One region of the Bradyrhizobium sp. CCGB01 genome, then DNA from elsewhere that is predicted to be linked to it. Evidence: predicted binding sites of a transcription regulator. Region 1 holds the regulator's gene; each other region holds the start of a gene.
What was found. Region 1 encodes PhoB, which activates phosphate uptake and scavenging genes when phosphate is short. Its sites were predicted from a motif close to TGTCATNNANCTGTCAT; they were not measured.

Region 1 (4,547 bases):
CGATCGTCGGCTCGCTGATCATGACCGTGCTCGGTGTCGGCATCGGTGCGCCGCTCGGTCTGTTCGCCGGCACCTATCTCGCCGAGTACGGCCGCAACGACAAGCTGACCTCGGTGATCCGTTTCATCAACGACATCCTGCTTTCGGCGCCCTCGATCATCATCGGCCTGTTCATCTACGGTGCGGTGGTGGTGCCGATGCGCGGCTTCTCGGCGATCGCCGGCAGTCTCGCGCTCGCCGTCATCGTCATTCCGGTGGTCCTGCGTACGACCGAGGACATGCTGCTGCTGGTGCCGAACGCGCTGCGAGAGGCGGCGTCCGCGCTCGGCCTGCCGCGCTCGCTGGTGATCAAGCGCATCGCTTATCGTGCCGCGCGCTCCGGCCTCATCACCGGCGTGATGCTGGCCACCGCCCGCGTCGCCGGCGAGACCGCGCCGCTGCTCTTCACCGCGCTGTCGAACCAGTTCTTCAGCCTCGGCCTGAACAAGACGATGGCGAACCTGCCGGTCACCATCAACAACTTCGTGCAGAGCCCCTACGCCTACTGGAAGCAGCTCGCCTGGAGCGGCGCCTTGCTGATCACGTTGACCGTGCTTGCCCTGAACATTGGCGCGCGCCTCCTTAGCGCCGAGAGGACTGCAAAATGAGCGAAATGTCTGTTTCCGTCAGTACGCCCGCCGTTCAGCACGGCTCGCAGCCGCTGCCCGAGGCGCCCGCCAAGGTGACGGTTCGCAACCTCAACTTCTACTATGGCGAGCACCACGCGCTGAAGAACATTAACCTGGCGCTCGGCACCAACCGCGTCACGGCGTTCATCGGCCCGTCGGGTTGCGGCAAGTCGACCCTGCTGCGCATCTTCAACCGGATGTACGACCTCTATCCGGGCCAGCGCGTCACCGGCCAGCTCATGCTCGACCAGACCAACATCCTCGACCCCAAGCTCGACCTCAACCTGCTGCGCGCCCGCGTCGGCATGGTGTTCCAAAAGCCGACGCCGTTCCCGATGACGATCTACGAGAACATCGCGTTCGGCATCCGTCTCTACGAGAAGATCTCGAAGTCCGAGATGGACGACCGCGTCGAGAAGGCGCTGCGTGGCGGCGCGCTGTGGAACGAGGTCAAGGACAAGCTCAACGCCTCCGGCCTGTCGCTCTCCGGCGGCCAACAGCAGCGCCTCTGCATCGCCCGCACGGTCGCGGTGCGGCCCGAGGTCATCCTGTTCGACGAGCCCTGCTCGGCGCTCGACCCGATCTCGACCGCCAAGGTCGAGGAGCTGATCCAGGAGCTGTCCGAGAACTACACGATCGCGATCGTCACCCACAACATGCAGCAGGCGGCGCGCGTCTCCGACAAGACCGCCTTCATGTATCTCGGCGAGTTGATCGAGTTCGACGACACCAGCAAGATCTTCACGTCGCCGACCGACCGGCGCACGCAGGATTACATCACCGGCCGGTTCGGCTGAGGAGACGGGATATGGGTTCTGAACATACCGCAAAGGCCTTCGACACCGACCTCCAGGAACTCACCCGCCTGGTCGCGGAGATGGGCGGGATCGCCGAGCGCATGATCGTCGATTCCGTCGACGCGCTGATCCGCCGCGACGTCGCGCTCGGTCAGCGCGTCGTCGCCATCGATGCCGATCTCGACGCACTTCAGAAGAAGATCGAGGAGCGCGCCGTGCTGACCATCGCGCGCCGCCAGCCGATGGCTGTCGATTTGCGCGAAATCGTCGGCGCCATGCGCGTCGCGACCGATCTCGAGCGCATCGGCGACCTCGCCAAGAACATGGGCAAGCGCGTCGCGGCGCTGGAGACCGATTTCCATCCGCTCAAGCTGTTCCGCGGCCTCGAGCACATGACCGACCTCGTGCAGCAGCAGGTCAAGTCGGTGCTGGACGCCTATGCCGCGCACGACCTGCCGGCGGCGATGGCGGTGTGGAAGGGCGACGAGGAAGTCGACGCCATCTGCACCTCGCTGTTCCGCGAACTCCTCACCTACATGATGGAGGATCCGCGCAACATCTCGTTCTGCATCCATTTGATGTTCTGCGCCAAGAACATCGAGCGCATCGGCGACCACGCCACCAACATCGCCGAGACCGTGTTCTACATGATCGAGGGACAGGCGATCACCGACAAGCGGCCGAAGGGCGACATGACGACCTTCGCCACGACGGTTCCGAATACTTAAGGAGCGACGACCCGATGGGCGCACGCATTATGGTGGTTGAGGACGAGGAAGCTCTCACCGAGCTGCTTCGCTACAATCTCGAAGGCGACGGCTACGACGTCGAGACGGTGATGCGCGGCGACGACGCCGACACCCGTCTCAAGGAGCACATCCCCGATTTGATCGTGCTCGACTGGATGCTGCCGGGACTGTCCGGCATCGAGCTGTGCCGGCGGCTTCGTACCCGCCCGGAGACCAAGCAGCTCCCGATCATCATGCTCACCGCGCGCGGCGAGGAGAGCGAGCGGGTGCGCGGACTTGCGACCGGCGCCGACGACTACATCGTCAAGCCGTTTTCGGTGCCCGAGCTGCTGGCGCGCGTGAAGGGTCTGCTGCGGCGCGCAAGCCCGGAGCGGCTCGCAACCGTGCTCGCCTATGGCGACATCGAGCTCGACCGCGACAAGCGCCGCGTGGCGCGCTCGGGCCGGCCGATCGATCTTGGCCCGACCGAATATCGCCTGCTGGAGTTCTTCCTGGAGCATCCGGGCCGGGTGTTCTCGCGCGAGCAACTGCTCGACAGCGTCTGGGGCCGCGACATCTATATCGACGAGCGCACCGTGGACGTGCATATCGGCCGCTTGCGCAAGCTGCTCAATCTTGGCCGCGAGCAGGACCCGATCCGCACCGTCCGCGGCGCCGGCTATGCGCTCGATGATCGCTTTGCGAAGGCAGAGCAGGCGTAGGGTTTGCGAGCTGATTTAGCGATCCGCCGCTACAATTTCCGATGTCGTCCCGGCGAACGCCGGGACCCATAACCACGGGGAGTGGTGAGGCGAAGACTCGGAGTGACCACTTTGCGCGACAATTGCGCCCTGTGGTTATGGGTCCCTGCTTTCGCAGGGACGACGCCCATCTTGTGGAGCCGTCATCGCGTGACGGCTGCCGTCGTGATCTCAGAAAACTCTCAGCGCGGACCCGGCTTCGCCGGCGCGCGCCTGCGATCCGCTGCGGGCTGATACGCCACGCGCGAGTGCTGGGCGCAGTAGGGCAGGCCGGAGAGCGCCTTGCCGCCGCAGAAGAAGAAATCCGGGCTCGAGGGATCGCCGACCGGCCAGTGGCAGGTCGCCTCGTTCAGCTCCAGCAGCGACAGTCGCTGGCTCATCGGCACCACGTTGTCGTAGGTGACCGGTTCGGCCTCGACCTCGACCTCGAAGGCCTGCGCCAGCGCGGTGTTGCCGCGCGCGATCGGCCGGCTCACCCGCATCATGTGCTGCGCGGGACGCGCCTTGCGCGGCCGGGGCGCTGCGGACGAGGGGCTCTTGGCGCGGCCGGACAGGCCGAGCCGGTGCACCTTGCCGATCACCGCGTTGCGGGTCACGTTGCCAAGCTCAGCGGCGATCTGGCTGGCCGAAAGTCCGGCCTCCCAGAGCTTTTTCAGCTGCTCGACGCGATCATCTGACCAGGTCAAAACCGTCATTGCACCCTTTCCTCCGCCGGCGCCTGCCATCCTGGGGCCGCACAGCGAATGCCTAAGCTTCGAAAAACCCGTGCCGTCAGAATCCCTTAAGGCTCGCCGGGCGCGCCAGATGCGCCCGAACGCTTACGCCGGTACATGAGGACTTAGAGGATCAGAACTGCTGCACGAGATGTCGTATCTGACAAGCCAAACGCTACAATATGGCGTGACTCACGCGCAAGAGTCCGCCGACTCGCTTCCACATGTTCCGTGGCGAAAATACGCAAAATCGCCACCGCAAGACTACGGATTAAGCATTTCGCGAGGCTTTCCGGGCGGCATTGACACCCGTTTCACCAGGCATAAGATGGTTGCGCGTGCCGCCCTTAAAAGGCGGCACGTTTCGTTTTCCGGGCCGGTCAATGGTGCGTTGCGCAATGCACGCTCACACCGTCCGCAACAATCAAGTGATCGTCATGACTAACAGCGCAGCGCCGCATTTGCTCCCCGTTTTCGCCAGGTCCGACCTCGGTTTCGAGCGCGGCGAAGGCTGCTGGCTGATCGCGACCAACGGCGAGCGTTATCTCGATTTCACCTCGGGCGTGGCGGTGAATGCGCTCGGCCATGCGCATCCGGTGTTGGTCAAGGCGTTGCAGGAGCAGGCCACCAAGCTCTGGCACATGTCGAACCTGTTCCAGAGCCCGGATGGCGAGAAGCTTGCGGCGCGTCTGTGCAACGAAAGCTTCGCGGACTTCGTGTTCTTCTGCAATTCCGGCGCTGAAGCGCTGGAGGGTGTGATCAAGCTGGTCCGCCATCATCACTTCTCCATGGGGCATCCGGAACGTTATCGCATCATCACCTTCGAAGGCGCCTTCCACGGCCGCACATTGGCAACGCTGGCTGCGACGGGATCTGCAAA
Region 2 (4,547 bases), 1.4 Mb from region 1:
TGAGGGTCGGCGAGACGTAGTCGAGGTGGCCTTGATGCGGATAGCCGGTCTCGGTCTGGAGGCCCACCTGGATCGGCAACTGCTTGAGGTCGGCGACGGTCAGCCCGCGGCGGGCCGCTTCGGCCCGGATGCGCAGGACGTCCTGCTCGTTGACCGTGAAGTTCACCCAGATCGGGTCCAGCGCCACGATGGTCGCGAGCTGGGTCGGGGAGGAGAAGCCGACGAGCTCGCCGACCGAGACCAGGTGCGCGCTGACGATGCCGTCGAACGGCGCGGTCACGTTGGTGTAGCCGTAATTGACTTCGGCGAGCCTCGTATTGACCTGGGCCTGCTGGAGACTGGCCTGAGCGTTGTCGCGGGTCGATGTCGATGTGTCGAGGGTGGACTGCGAGACCACCTGGCGCTGCACCAGATCGGTCTGTCGCCTGAAATCGGCTTCGGCCTGCTTCAGCGTCGCCTGCGCGCCGACCTCGGCGGCCTTCGCCTGCTCGAGCTTGAGCTTGTAGGTCTCAGGCTCGATCAAGAACAGCTGGGTACCCTGCTTGACGAAGCTGCCGTCCTGGTAGTCGATCGATTGCAGAAAGCCCTGCACGCGCGCGACGAGATCGACGCTCTTGATCGGCGCGGTGTTGCCGGTGGCCTCGACATAGCGGGTCACCGCGCGCTCCACGGGCGTCGCGACGTCCACCTTCGGCGGCGGCGGCGCCACGAACGTGTTCTTGTCCTCGCAGCCGGCGAGCGCCACCACGACCACGGCTGCGGTCAGTACCCGCCCGATATGTCTCCACGCTCCGTTCCGTTGTGCGAGGTCAGCGGGATTCGCGCAGGTCATTCGGTGGCCCCCGATTATTGTCTGTCGGTGCGGCAGGCTATCAACAAATGCCCGGCCGTGGAACACCATAGCCATGGCGGTCGCCGGCCTTGCACTGCAAACGCCGCTGTGGCCTTTGACGGATTTGTCATGACAAACCGCTTTTCACCGAGCGCACGATCGGCCAGAATTGTGTCAAAGGCCGAGTGACGCAGCGCGAGGCATCGAAGAAGAAAAGGTGAGGAGAACATGACATGCCAACGCTCGTCCAATCGGCTCTTGCCGGTCTCGTTCTTGCGGCTTTGGTCGCCATGCCAGCGCTAGCCGATGGTTTGAAGGACGACATCGCGCCGACCGGCAAGCTGCGGGTCGCGATCGCGATCAGCCCCGCGGGCGGTGCGTTCTGGTCAACCAAGACCGAGGCGGGATACGCCGGCGTGCCGGTCGATCTCGGCAAGGAGATGGCCGCCCAGCTCGGCGTCCCCGTCGAATATGTCGTGCACCAGAACTCCGGGCAGATCACCGAAGCGGCCGGCAAGGGGACATGGGACGTCACCTGGCTCCCCAAGGACCCCGAGCGCGAGACCAGGATGATGTTCGGCCCGATCTACGAGGTCGCCGACGCCACCTACATCGTCAAACCGGGTTCGAACGTCACCAATTTCGCCACGCTCGACCAGGCGGGCATCAAGGTGGCGGCCGTCAACGCCACGACCACCATGCGTGGCGCCATCGCGCATCTGAAGAATGCGAAAGTCACGGGCTACCAAACCTATGACGAGATCTTCGGTTTGCTCAAAGCCGGCGAGATCGACGCCTTCGCGCTGTCGCGCGACCAGCTCAACAAGATGGCGCAGAAGATTCCCGGCACACGGGTGCTGGACGAGACGTTCAAGAAGACGCTGACGGCCGTCGCCGTGCCGCTCGGCCACAGCCAGGCATTGACCTTCGTCACCAAATTCATGACGGACGCGACGACCAACGGCACGCTGCGCAAGGCCTATGACAATAACGGCCTGAAGGACACGCCGATCCGGACTGAGTAACGGCGCGGAGTCTTGAGCTTGCGCCGCAGCCTCGTATCGCGTGCGGCTCGCGATCGATTCGGCCAGTGTGAGAAATCTTGTCTGATCAACTGCGCAAATTGTCCTGTGCGTCAAACTGACACGGCTCTGTCATCGCGCGCCGTTAATCTCCCGAAGGTCGGCGTCAATTCCTTCGGGGCAACAGAACAATGAGATCCAGATTTCTGACGACGGTCGCGTTTTTCGCGGCCGCGACGGCACTTGCGTGCAGCATTCCCGTCCACGCGGACGATTTCGGCCGGGACGGCGACCACGGGCGGGATCAGGACCGCGGTCATCACCGTCATCCGCATGACATCCACACCGAGACGCCGATCAAGCATCTCGTGATCATCTTCAACGAGAACCGCTCGTTCGACCATTACTTCGCGACCTATCCGAACGCGGCCAATCCGTCGGGCTCGATCCCGTTCGTGCCGAAGCCGCATACGCCGAAGGTGAACAACCTCGTCACGGCGAACCTGCTGGTCAACAATCCGAACAACAGCCCGGCCAACGGCACCGGCGCGACGGCCCCGTTCCGTCTCGACCGCACCCAGGCCAACACGCGCTCGCAGAATCATTCCTACACGCCCGAGCAGCAGGCCGTGGACAACGGCAAGGAAGATCTGTTCCCGAAATTCACCGGCCGCGGCACCGCCGGCGGCGCCGGCGCGTTCGGCACCAACGGCCAGGTCATGGGCTATTTCGACGGCAACACCGTCACGGCGTTCTGGAATTACGCCCAGCACTTCGCCATGAGCGACAATGCCTGGACCGACACCTTCGGCCCGTCGACGCCGGGCATGCTCGAGGTGATTTCCGGCCAGACCAACGGCGTGCAGAACATCGTCGGCACGTCATCGTCGATCGCCGACGGCCAGGGCGGCCTGACGCTGATCGGCGACACCGATCCGGGCAACGATCCCTGCTCGAGCACGACCAGCACCATCCTGATGGACGGCAAGAACATCGGCGACCTGCTCAACGCCGAGCACATCAGCTGGGGCAGCTTCATGGGCGGCTTCGACCTGACGCTCAAGAACGCCAACGGCACCACCGGCTGCGGCCGCAGCACCTTCTCGAGCAACGTCAACGGCACCGTCGTGGACTACATCCCGCATCACGCCTGGTTCCAGTACTACAAGTCGACCGCCAACCCGACCCACGCGCGTCCGAGCTCGGTGCGTGCGGTCGGCCATACCTATGATCTCAACGGCAAGGTCGATCCGGCCAACCACGGCTACGATGTCGAGGACTTCTACGCCGCGGTGAAGGCCGGCAATTTCCCCGCCGTCTCCTACATCAAGATGTCGGCCTACCAGGACGGTCACGCCGGCAACTCCGATCCGCTCGATGAGCAGGCCGGCAATGTCGAGCTGATCAACTTCCTCCAGAAGCAGCCGGAATGGCGTGAGACCGCCGTCATCATCACCTATGACGACTCCGACGGCTGGTACGATCACCAGTATGTCGCGCCGAAGAGCGCCTCGTATGACGCAACCGCGGATCAGGTCAACGGTCCGGGCCTTTGCGGCCTCGGTCCCAACAAGCAGCCTGCGCCGAAGGGCCTGGTTGGCAAGCCGGTGAACGGCCGCTGCGGTCCGGGCACGCGCATTCCCTTCATCGTGGTCTCGCCCTACGCCAAAACCAACCACGTGAGCAGCACCTACATCTCGCAGGCCTCCGTGGTGCGGTTCATCGAGGACAATTGGCTGCGCGGCCAGCGCCTCGGCGGCGGCTCGTTCGACGCCAGCGCCGGCTCGATCATCGACCTGTTCGATTTCGATCATGATCACAGCCACGACTACCGCACGGACGCGCTGTTCCTCGATCCGACCTCCGGCACGGTGATCACCAGCCCGCCGGACGAGCATCACCACCACTAGTCCAACGGGACGCTTTGATGAACAGCCGCACCATGTGGCTTCTCGGCGCCGGCCTGCTCTGTCTGGCCGGCGCCGTCTTTGCTGCCGGGGCGCAAGGACGCGCGGAGACAAACCAGCCGGGCATGAACCCGAATCCGGTTCGCCTCATGCGTCCGCCCGTCGCGCCGTTGTCTTCGATGGCGCAACTCGGCAAGGAAATCTTCTACGACGCCTCGCTGTCCTCGTCCGGCGCGCTCTCCTGCGCCTCCTGTCACAGCCCGGATCATGCCTACGGCCCGCCCAATGACGGGCCGGTGATGCTCGGCGGCGCCACCCTGTCGCGGCAAGGCGCGCGCGCGGTGCCGTCGCTGACCTATCTCGATCGCCATCCGAACTTCAGCATCGGCCCCGACAAGGGCGACGACGACAACATCGTCGATCTCGCGCAGATGGCCGCAATCGGCCAGCAAGCCGCGCGCACGACGAAGACCGCAGGCGGCACCGGCGCGTCGGCGAACATCGTGCCGCAAGGCGGCTTGTTCTGGGACGGCCGCGCCGACACGCTTCAGGACCAGGCGCTGTTTCCGCTGCTCGATCCCAACGAGATGGACGGCGGCAGCGACGAGATCGTCGCGGACAAGCTGCGCCACGTGCCTTACGCCAACCGCTTCGTCGAGCTGTTCGGCGCAGGTGTGATCAGAAATCAGCGGCTCCTGATCGCGGAGGCCATGTTTGCCGTCGCGCGCTATCAGGTCGAGGAGCCGAGCTTCCATCCCTACACCAGCAAGTACGACTACTGGCTCG
Region 3 (4,547 bases), 7.5 Mb from region 1:
CCTCGGCCAGCGCATCCGGGATCGGCGCGGGCGCGCGGGATATCTTCAGAATGTGGTCGCGGTGCTCGTTCTCGGTGACGTCGAAACATTCGACCTGGCCCGTGGCCGAGCGCGCCGCGATCACGGAAATCTCGCGCTCGTACGGAATGAAGGCTTCCAGGATCGCCGATTTGGTGGCGAGGCTGGTCCACACCTTGGCGATGTCGTCGCCCTCGCGGATGATGGCCTGGCCCTTGCCGTCATAGCCGAAGCGGCGGGTCTTGAGCACGGCCGGAAGGCCGATCCTGACGATGGCCTCACGCAACGAAGCCACCGAGGTGACGTCGGCGTAAGCGGCCGTGCCGATGCCGAGCCGTGTGACAAAATCCTTCTCGGCGAGCCGGTCCTGGGTGGTCTCGAGGATCTTGCGGTTGGGCAGCACCGGGCGGCGCGCGTCCAGCACCATCGCGGCGGCAGACGGCACGTTCTCGAATTCGTAGGTGATGACATCGACGTCGTTGGCGAACAGCTCGAGTGCTTCGACGTCGGCATATTCGGCGCAGGTCGCGTTCAGCACGACGTCGAAGGCGGGCGAGTCCGGGTCGGGCGAGAAGACCTGGCAGCGCAGGCCGAGCCGCGCCGCAGCCATGGCCAGCATCCGCCCCAATTGTCCGCCGCCGAGGATTCCGATGGTGTCGCCGGGCTTCAGCGTCACCTGCTTTGCGTCAGTCACGCCTTGTCCTCCGGGCGCTCGGCAACCGCCTCGGTCTGCGCCTTGCGCCAGGCGACAAGGCGGTCGGACAGGGCCGGGTCGGACAATGCGAGCACTGAAGCCGCAAGCAGCGCCGCGTTGATCGCGCCGGCCTTGCCGATGGCGAGGGTGCCGACCGGGATTCCTGCAGGCATCTGCACGATCGAATAGAGCGAATCGATGCCCTTCAGCGTCCTCGATTCGACGGGAACGCCGAGCACGGGCAGTTCCGTCAGCGCCGCCGCCATGCCGGGCAGATGCGCAGCGCCACCCGCGCCGGCGATGATGACCTTGTAGCCCGCGGCCTTGGCGCCCTTGGCGAATGCAAACAGCCGGTCGGGGGTGCGGTGTGCCGAAACGATGCGGGTCTCGGCGGCAACGCCGAGCGCTGCGAGCGTGTCGGCGGCATGCCGCATCGTCTCCCAGTCCGACTGGCTTCCCATGATGATGGCGATAGGCGCGGTCATGACGTCAATTGTGCTCGGAAAACAGAAAGATAGGCCAGATTAACGGTTCCGGCCGGTGGCTCGCAAGGCGGTGGCAAGGAGAAGGGAATGCACTATCCTGTCTTGGTGAATCCCCGCAAGCCTTCATTGAGCAGGATGCCCATGAAGAAACCAAAAAGGGCAAGCGCTGCGAAGGCCAAAAAGGGCCGGAAAACCAGCGTCAGCCGATCCAAAGCCGCCTCCAGGCGCCCGGCCAGGCCGGCGCGGCGCGGCGCGTCGGCCGCCGACGGCGCCAAGGCGACCATCCGTGGCTTGCGGAGCAAGCTCAAGGAGGCGGAGCGGCGGGTCGCGGAACTGGAAGCCGCGGCCGACACCGATTTCCTGCTCGAGATTCCGAACCGGCGCGGCTTCGAGCGCGAGCTCGCGCGCGCCATCGCCTACATGAAACGCTATCGCGCCAGCGGCGCGCTGATCGCACTCGACGTCGATCGTCTGAAGCCGATCAACGATTCCTTCGGCCATGCCGCCGGCGACGAGGTGCTCAAGGCGATTGCGGCCACCCTGACGCAGCAGGTCCGCGCCTCGGACGTGGTCGGCCGGCTTGGCGGCGACGAATTCGCGCTGCTGCTCTGGAATCTCAGCGAGACCGATGCCAAGGCGAAGGCCGCGGCCTTCGAGCAGGCGATCGACGAATTGTCGTTTAACTTTCGCGGTCAGCACGTGACCGCGGGCGCTTCCGCCGGTGTCGCGCTGCTGGGGGCGCAGTCCGATGCAGGCCGCGCGCTGGAGGAGGCTGATGCCGCCATGTATGTGCGCAAGGCGCACCGGCGGCACGAGCCGGGGATCAGGCTGGTCAGCAACTGATCTTACAGCGTGGCCAGATCTTCGGGCACGTTGCCGAATTTGCGCAGCAGCGTGGCGTCGCCGAATTCGCCGGTCATGGGATCGCCGCTGCGGCTGAACGCAACCGCGCCGATATGGCCGGCACCGTGCGCCAGGATCTCGGCGCGCCGCAACGCGGCCTCCGAGCTCTGGCATTCCTCCGCGGCGCCCGCGACCGGCGATCCGTCGGCATCGATCAGGAAGGGCATTGCAACGTAGTAGGTCACATCCGACATGGCGTTGCTCCGATGTTGAACTCAGGCGGCGCTGCTGGTGCTCCGGATCTTGCTGCGCGAGGCCTCGGGAATGCAGCCGGCCGAAATCGCCGCCTGCAATTCTTCCAGCTCGGCTTCCAGATATTCGTTGGCCATGATCAGCGCCTTGATGGTGCTGCGCAGGTTGCCGTCGCACATCGCGATCGCCTGATCGCAGGCCTGTTCATAATGGCTGTTGTCGAGAAGGGCGGTTGCCGACATCTGCGTTTGTCCTCGGGGGTTCCTGGGTGTTTCCTGGCGCGCGTTGGGATGCCCGAATGTTCCTATTTTGTTCTTTTCGAGTCAAGCGGATTCGCGTGTGGCGAGCCGCCGCGAAAAGGGGCTCGCGGATCAGGCGATGATGTCCGGCGTGATCTGGTCTTCGATGAACGCGATACGGTCGCGCAACAACAGCTTGCGTTTCTTCAACCGCTGTAACCGCAACAGGTCGGGGGCGGGCGATTGATGCAACGCATCGATCGCCGCATCGAGATCTCGGTGTTCCTGCTGCAACCGGGTGAGCTCGGCTTCGAGCTCACGCTCGTCTTCATTGGTCATGTTTGCGGTGGCCGAAAACCGGATAGCGTGAGATTCAAGGCTGTGGATGCCTGTGGAAATTATCGTCCTTGCGCGGCGTGATCGCAAGCGATCTGCGACCCTCGCGCGCCGATCTCCCGCAACATATTTCTGCGGGCCGCTGCGGCGCTTCGCGAGCGCATTGATATCATGGATTTTTCAGCCGCGGTTCCTTAGTTGCGCGTCATTACATTGGTCACGCTTCGTTACATATGAATTTTCAAAAATGACACTGCGACGACGGATATCCATCGACAGAACGAATCGGTGATGTACACTTCGTCGTCCGGATCGAATCCAAGGTTACCCCTACCGAGGAGGTTTCGAATGACAATTCAGGCACATCTGGTTGAATTGGAGCGGAAGCACAAGACTCTCGAAAATGAATTACACGAAGCTCTTGTGCACCTTTCAACGGACGACCTGCAAATTGTTGAGTTGAAGCGACGGAAGTTGATGGTCAAGGACCAGATCGAGCGTCTGAAGCAAACCGGCGACACGCTCCACTAGTAACCCCCGTAACAGTATAGAGTTGAACGTACCCTTTCACGCAGGGGTGAGAGCTATTGCACTCATCCCCTGCCGAAAGGTGCGCGCCGTGCAAAGCTATTTGCGCGGCGTGTTTTTTTGTCCGGACGGGTTTTCCTGACGCACACCGGTAGCCGCTTCGCTCGAAATCGCGCTAGACGTTTGCGAGCTCGGCGACGTGATCCGCGATCGCGAGCGATGACGTCAGTCCCGGCGATTCGATCCCGAACAGGTTGATCAGGCCTTCGACGCCGTGATCGCGCGGGCCCTGCATCAGGAAATCCTGCGTGGCCACCGCCGGCGGCACGATCTTCGGGCGAATGCCCGAATAGCTCGGCATCAGCGCGCCGTCGGGCAGCGTCGGCCAGTATTTCCGGATCGCCGGATAGAAGCGCTCGGCGCGTGATGGATCGACCTCGTAATTGATCGTCTCGATCCACTCGACGTCGGGGCCGAAGCGCGCCTGCCCCGCCATGTCCAGCGTCAGATGCACTCCGAGCCCGCCTGGCTCGGGCACCGGATAGATCAGGTGCGAGAACGGCGCCCTGGCATTGCAGCTGAAGTAGTTTCCCTTGGCGAGATAGGCCAGCGGAATCCGGTCCATCGGCATGCCGTCGATGTGGCGTGCGACACTTGTCGCCGAGAGCCCGGCGGCGTTGACGAGCAGGTCGCATTGCAGCGTCATTGGCGCTTCGCCGCCGGCCTCGATCTCGATCACGCCGCCGGCGGCCTTGGCGCGGAGCAGCGGGGTGTGAAACGCAAAGGCCGCGCCAGCCGCCTCCGCCTCGCCGCGCAGCGAGAGCATGTAGGCGTGGCTGTCGATGATGCCGGTCGACGGCGACAGCAGCGCTGCATCGCAGGCGAGCGCCGGCTCCAGCGCGCGTGCGGCCTCGCCCGTGAGCAGCTGCATGTCGAGCACGCCGTTGGCCTCGGCATGCGCCTTGATCGATTGCAGCTTCTCGGTCTCTTTCGCGCTGGTCGCGACGATCAGCTTACCGCAATTCTTGTGCGGGATGCCGCGCTCGCCGCAGTAGCGGTACAGCGCGTGCTTGCCGCTGACGCACATGCGTGCCATCCAGCTCCCGGCGCGGTAGTAGATCCCGGCATGGATCACCTCGCTGTTGCGCGAGG
Region 4 (4,547 bases), 8.5 Mb from region 1:
CGTTGGAGCTTCGGAAGATTTGAAGCGACGGATTCCGGAACATAACGCCGGCAAATCCAGCCACACCGCCAAGTTCAAACCCTGGAAGCTGATCTGGTACTGCGCCTTCCCAGACAAGCACAAAGCGCTCGCGTTTGAGGCTTATCTGAAGTCTCACTCCGGTCGCGCCTTCACGAAGAAGCGGCTGACGTAAGCCTTCCCTACTCCCCGATCACCGCATTGAGCCGGTCGCGCAGCGCGACGATCTCGTCCTTCATCGCGACCAGTTCCGAGACCGAGCAGTCCGACGCCGCGAGGACCGATTGCGGCACGGCCCGCGCCTTGTCCTTCAAGGCGTGGCCCTGCGCCGTCAGCGCGATCAGCACCTGACGTTCGTCCTCGCTCGAGCGCGTGCGCCTGACGAGGTGGGCAGCCTCGAGCCGCTTGAGCAGCGGCGTCAGCGTGCCCGAATCCAGGAACAGCTTTTCGCCGATGACCTTGACCGGCACGTCGTCGCGCTCCCACAGCACCAGCATCACCAGATATTGCGGATAGGTCAGGCCGAGCCGGTCGAGCAGCGGCTTGTAGACGCGGTTGAAGGCATGCGCGGCCGAATAGACCGCGAAGCAGATCTGGTTGTCGAGCCGCAGCGGCTGATCCGCTGCCGGGTGTTTCCGGGGCATGGAGAATCTCACGAGACTTTCCTCATTCTGGGGCCGGCCGCCGGCACATTCAATTGCGAACAATTAAATGTGAGGCGCTCCAATTTCAATTGCGCGCAATCTAATTGTTTGCGATACAGGCCGCACCCAACCCGAAGATCCGAGGAGACCAAAATGTCCGTGAACGTCCTCTACAAGACCAGCGCAAAAGCCACTGGCGGCCGCGACGGCCATGCCGCCACCCTCGACGGCGCGCTCGACGTCAAGCTCACCACGCCGAAGGAGCTCGGCGGCGGCGGCGGCGCCGGCAACAATCCCGAGCAGCTGTTCGCGGCGGGCTATGCCGCCTGCTTCATCGGCGCGATGAAGTTCGTGGCCTCGCAGGGTGGCCCGAAGGTTCCGGCCGACGCGTCGGTGACCTCGACCGTCGGCATCGGCCCGCGCTCGGCCGGCGGCTTCGGTCTCGACATCGACCTCGCCGTCTCGCTGCCGGGCCTCGCCCGTGCGGAAGCCGAGGCGCTGGTCGAGAAGGCCCACCAGGTGTGCCCGTACTCCAATGCCACGCGCGGCAATGTCGACGTTCGCCTGACGGTCGTCTGATCGAAGGGTGACTGGCTGGCCCGAGATCCCCCTCGGGCCGGCCGCTTCCGTTCGATTTTGCCACGTTGCGGGATAGCCGCACGGCGGCGCATACGCCCCCACGCAACAGGCCATTGCTGGCGTCCGCGAACCTCGCTAGGCCTGTGATCAAACGTCGACACAGGGGAAGCGAAGGCATGACTGAAGCCGTATTGGGCGCAATGAGCGGACTGCGCGTCATCGATCTCACGCGCGTGCTCGGCGGTCCCTACTGCACCCAGATTCTTGCCGACCACGGCGCCGACGTGATCAAGGTCGAGCCGCCGGCCGGCGACGAGGTGCGCGACTGGGGCCCTCCCTTCCACGAGGAAGACGCGGCCTATTTCATCGGCATCAACCGCAACAAGCGCTCGATCGGCCTCGACCTCGCCTCCGAAGGCGGCCGCGCCGTGCTGCTCAAGATGCTGGAGAGCGCCGACGTCCTGATCGAGAATTTCAAGCCGGGCACGCTGGAGAAATGGGGCATCGGCAACGAGGTGCTGCGCGAGAAATTCCCGCGCCTGGTGCACTGCCGGATCTGCGGCTTCGGCGCCGACGGCCCGCGCGGCGGCAATCCCGGCTATGACGCCATCATCCAGGCCATGACCGGCATGATCGCGGCCACCGGCTCGCCCGAGAGCGGGCCGATGCGGATCGGCGTGCCGCTGGTCGACATCACCACCGGCCTCTATGCGGCGATCGGTATCCTGATGGCGCTGTCGGAGCGGCAGCGCTCGGGCCAGGGCCAGTTCCTGGAGACGACGCTGTACGAGACCGGTCTTGCCATCATGCATCCGCACACCGCGAACTATTTCATGCATGGCAAGCCGCCGAGCCTGACCGGCAACGAGCATCCCAACCTCGTGCCCTATGCGATCTTCCCGACGAAAACCGACAACATCTTCATCGGCGTCGGCAATGACGGCACCTTCCGCAAGCTCGCCAAGGAGATCGGCAAGCCCGAGCTCGGCACCGATCCGCGCTTTGCCCGCAACAAGGACCGCATCGCCAATCGCGATGCGCTGCGCGCCGAGCTTGCCGCCGTGTTCAGCCAGCACGAGGCCGAGCCGCTGTGCAATCGCCTGCTCGCCGCGGGCCTGCCCGCAGGTCCCGTGCAGAAGATCGACCAGGCGTTGACCAACCCGCACACGATCGCCCGCGGCGATGTCATTGAGAAGGACTGGTACAAGGGCGTGGCCTCGCCGATCCGGCTCGATCGCAGCAAGCCGAGCCTGCGCCGGCTGCCGCCGAAATTCAGCCAGCACTCCCAGGAAGTGCTGGGCGAGTTCGGCTACTCCAAATCCGAGATCGACGCGATGGTCGAGCAGGGCACGGTCTGCGGCCCCGAGCGCAAGCGCTAGGGGCCCTCACCTCCTCACCCAAGTCATGCCGCACTGCGGCGCGGGCACGCCTGTGCACCGCGAACGGAGGAGGCTGCGCGCCCGGCATTCGCCTATTTGACGGCTTCCCTTTTCCAGCGCTTGCCGCTTTCGTTTCGGCCGCTTACACAGTCATGTGAACGTCATATGGCGCTGCTAGCGCAAGCGATCATTTTGACGGCCCAAGGGAGGTTTCTTGATGGCTCTTCGACACTTTGGCGCGGCTGCCGCGCTTGCAGTCACCGTTGGTTTTGGCAGTTCGCCGGCGTGGGCCGTGACCGAAATCCAGTGGTGGCACGCGATGACCGGTGCCAACAACGACGTCATCGTCAAGCTCGCCACCGACTTCAACGCGTCGCAGACCGACTACAAGGTGATCCCAACCTACAAGGGCAACTACCCCGATACGATGAACGCCGGCATCGCGGCGTTCCGCGCCGGTAACGCGCCGCACATCATGCAGGTGTTCGAAGTCGGCACCGCGACCATGATGGCCGCGACCGGCGCCGTAAAACCCGTCTACAAGCTGATGGCCGAGGCCGGCGAGAAGTTCGATCCCAAGATCTACCTGCCCGCCATCACCGGCTACTACTCGACCTCGAAGGGCGAGATGCTGTCCTTCCCGTTCAACTCGTCGTCGACCGTCATGTGGGTCAACCTCGACGAGCTCAAGAAGGCGAACGTCGAGATCCCCAAGACCTGGCCGGAAACGTTCGAGGCTGCCAAGAAGCTGAAGGCTGCGGGTCATGACACCTGCGGCTTCTCCGGCTCCTGGGTCACCTGGGTCAATCTCGAGCAGCTCTCCGCCTGGCACAACGTGCCGCTCGCCAGCAAGGCCAACGGCCTCGACGGCTTCGACACCGTGCTGGAGTTCAACGGCCCGCTCCAGGTCAAGCATCTCGAAACCCTGGTCGAGCTCCAGAAGACCAAGGTCTACGACTATGCCGGCCGCACCAACACCGGCGAAGGCCGCTTCACCTCCGGCGAATGCCCGATCTACCTGACCTCGTCGGCGTTCTTCGGCAACGTCAAGGCGCAGGCCAAGTTCAACTTCACCGCCGTGCCGATGCCCTACTATCCGGACGTCAAGGGCGCGCCGCAGAACTCGATCATCGGCGGCGCCTCGCTCTGGGTCATGGGCGGCAAATCGGCCGAGGAATACAAGGGCGTCGCGAAATTCCTGACCTTCCTCTCGGACACCGATCGCCAAGTCTACATCCACAAGGCCTCCGGCTATCTGCCGATCACCAAGGCGGCCTATGAGAAGGCCAAGGCCGAGGGCTTCTACAAGGATCAGCCCTATCTCGAGACCCCGCTGCTCGAGCTGACCAACAAGGAGCCGACCGAGAATTCGCGCGGTCTGCGCCTCGGCAACATGGTTCAGCTCCGTGACGTCTGGTCGGAAGAGATCGAGCAGGCGCTGGCCGGCAAGAAGACCGCCAAGCAGGCGCTCGACACCGCCGTCGAACGCGGCAACACCATGCTGCGCCAGTTCGAAAAGACCGCGGTAAAATAAGGCAAAGGCGCCGGCAGGCCATCGAGCGGCCTGCCGGCGCCACCCATCATGCAAAAACAGGCCATTTTCCAGTCGAAGCTATTGCCCTACGCGCTGGTTGCGCCGCAGCTCGCAATCGTCCTGATTTTCTTCTACTGGCCGGCCTTGCAGGCGGTGATCCAGTCGTTCCTGCTCCAGGACGCCTTCGGTCTGTCGAGCACCTTCGTCTGGTTCGACAATTACATCGAGCTGTTCAAGGACCCCGCCTATTTCGAGGCGATCGTCCGGACCTTCTTCTTCTCGTTCGCGATTGCGATTTCGTCGCTGTCTTTCGCGCTGCTGCTCGCGGTGATGGCCGACAAGCCGCTGCGCGGCTCGATGCTCTACCGCACGCTGCTGATCTGGCCCTATGCC

Region 2: NLM25_RS36080 (phospholipase C) is a predicted target of PhoB. The motif match lies at 1,974-1,990, and genes of this name have one in related genera.
Region 3: NLM25_RS06785 (YdcH family protein) is a predicted target of PhoB. The motif match lies at 3,115-3,131, and genes of this name have one in related genera.
Region 4: ugpB (sn-glycerol-3-phosphate ABC transporter substrate-binding protein UgpB) is a predicted target of PhoB. The motif match lies at 2,769-2,785, and genes of this name have one in related genera.

The regions. Positions count from the first base shown of each region.
Region 1 covers NZ_JANADK010000001.1:9,021,631-9,026,177, reverse strand. Annotated here, with positions in the region: gene pstA (phosphate ABC transporter permease PstA) at 1-647, shown strand, start outside; gene pstB (phosphate ABC transporter ATP-binding protein PstB) at 644-1,465, shown strand; gene phoU (phosphate signaling complex protein PhoU) at 1,477-2,193, shown strand; gene phoB (phosphate regulon transcriptional regulator PhoB) at 2,208-2,915, shown strand; gene NLM25_RS42530 (GcrA family cell cycle regulator) at 3,137-3,649, opposite strand; gene NLM25_RS42525 (aspartate aminotransferase family protein) at 4,105-4,547, shown strand, end outside.
Region 2 covers NZ_JANADK010000001.1:7,658,103-7,662,649, reverse strand. Annotated here, with positions in the region: gene NLM25_RS36090 (efflux RND transporter periplasmic adaptor subunit) at 1-832, opposite strand, end outside; gene NLM25_RS36085 (ABC transporter substrate-binding protein) at 1,066-1,857, shown strand; gene NLM25_RS36080 (phospholipase C) at 2,046-3,764, shown strand; gene NLM25_RS36075 (cytochrome-c peroxidase) at 3,782-4,547, shown strand, end outside.
Region 3 covers NZ_JANADK010000001.1:1,495,050-1,499,596, forward strand. Annotated here, with positions in the region: gene NLM25_RS06755 (5-(carboxyamino)imidazole ribonucleotide synthase) at 1-712, opposite strand, end outside; gene purE (5-(carboxyamino)imidazole ribonucleotide mutase) at 709-1,197, opposite strand; gene NLM25_RS06765 (GGDEF domain-containing protein) at 1,339-2,040, shown strand; gene NLM25_RS06770 (hypothetical protein) at 2,043-2,294, opposite strand; gene NLM25_RS06775 (hypothetical protein) at 2,316-2,534, opposite strand; gene NLM25_RS06780 (YdcH family protein) at 2,664-2,870, opposite strand; gene NLM25_RS06785 (YdcH family protein) at 3,216-3,398, shown strand; gene NLM25_RS06790 (NAD(P)/FAD-dependent oxidoreductase) at 3,571-4,547, opposite strand, start outside.
Region 4 covers NZ_JANADK010000001.1:486,772-491,318, reverse strand. Annotated here, with positions in the region: gene NLM25_RS02240 (GIY-YIG nuclease family protein) at 1-193, shown strand, start outside; gene NLM25_RS02235 (MarR family winged helix-turn-helix transcriptional regulator) at 201-662, opposite strand; gene NLM25_RS02230 (organic hydroperoxide resistance protein) at 816-1,241, shown strand; gene NLM25_RS02225 (CaiB/BaiF CoA-transferase family protein) at 1,418-2,620, shown strand; gene ugpB (sn-glycerol-3-phosphate ABC transporter substrate-binding protein UgpB) at 2,838-4,154, shown strand; gene ugpA (sn-glycerol-3-phosphate ABC transporter permease UgpA) at 4,203-4,547, shown strand, end outside.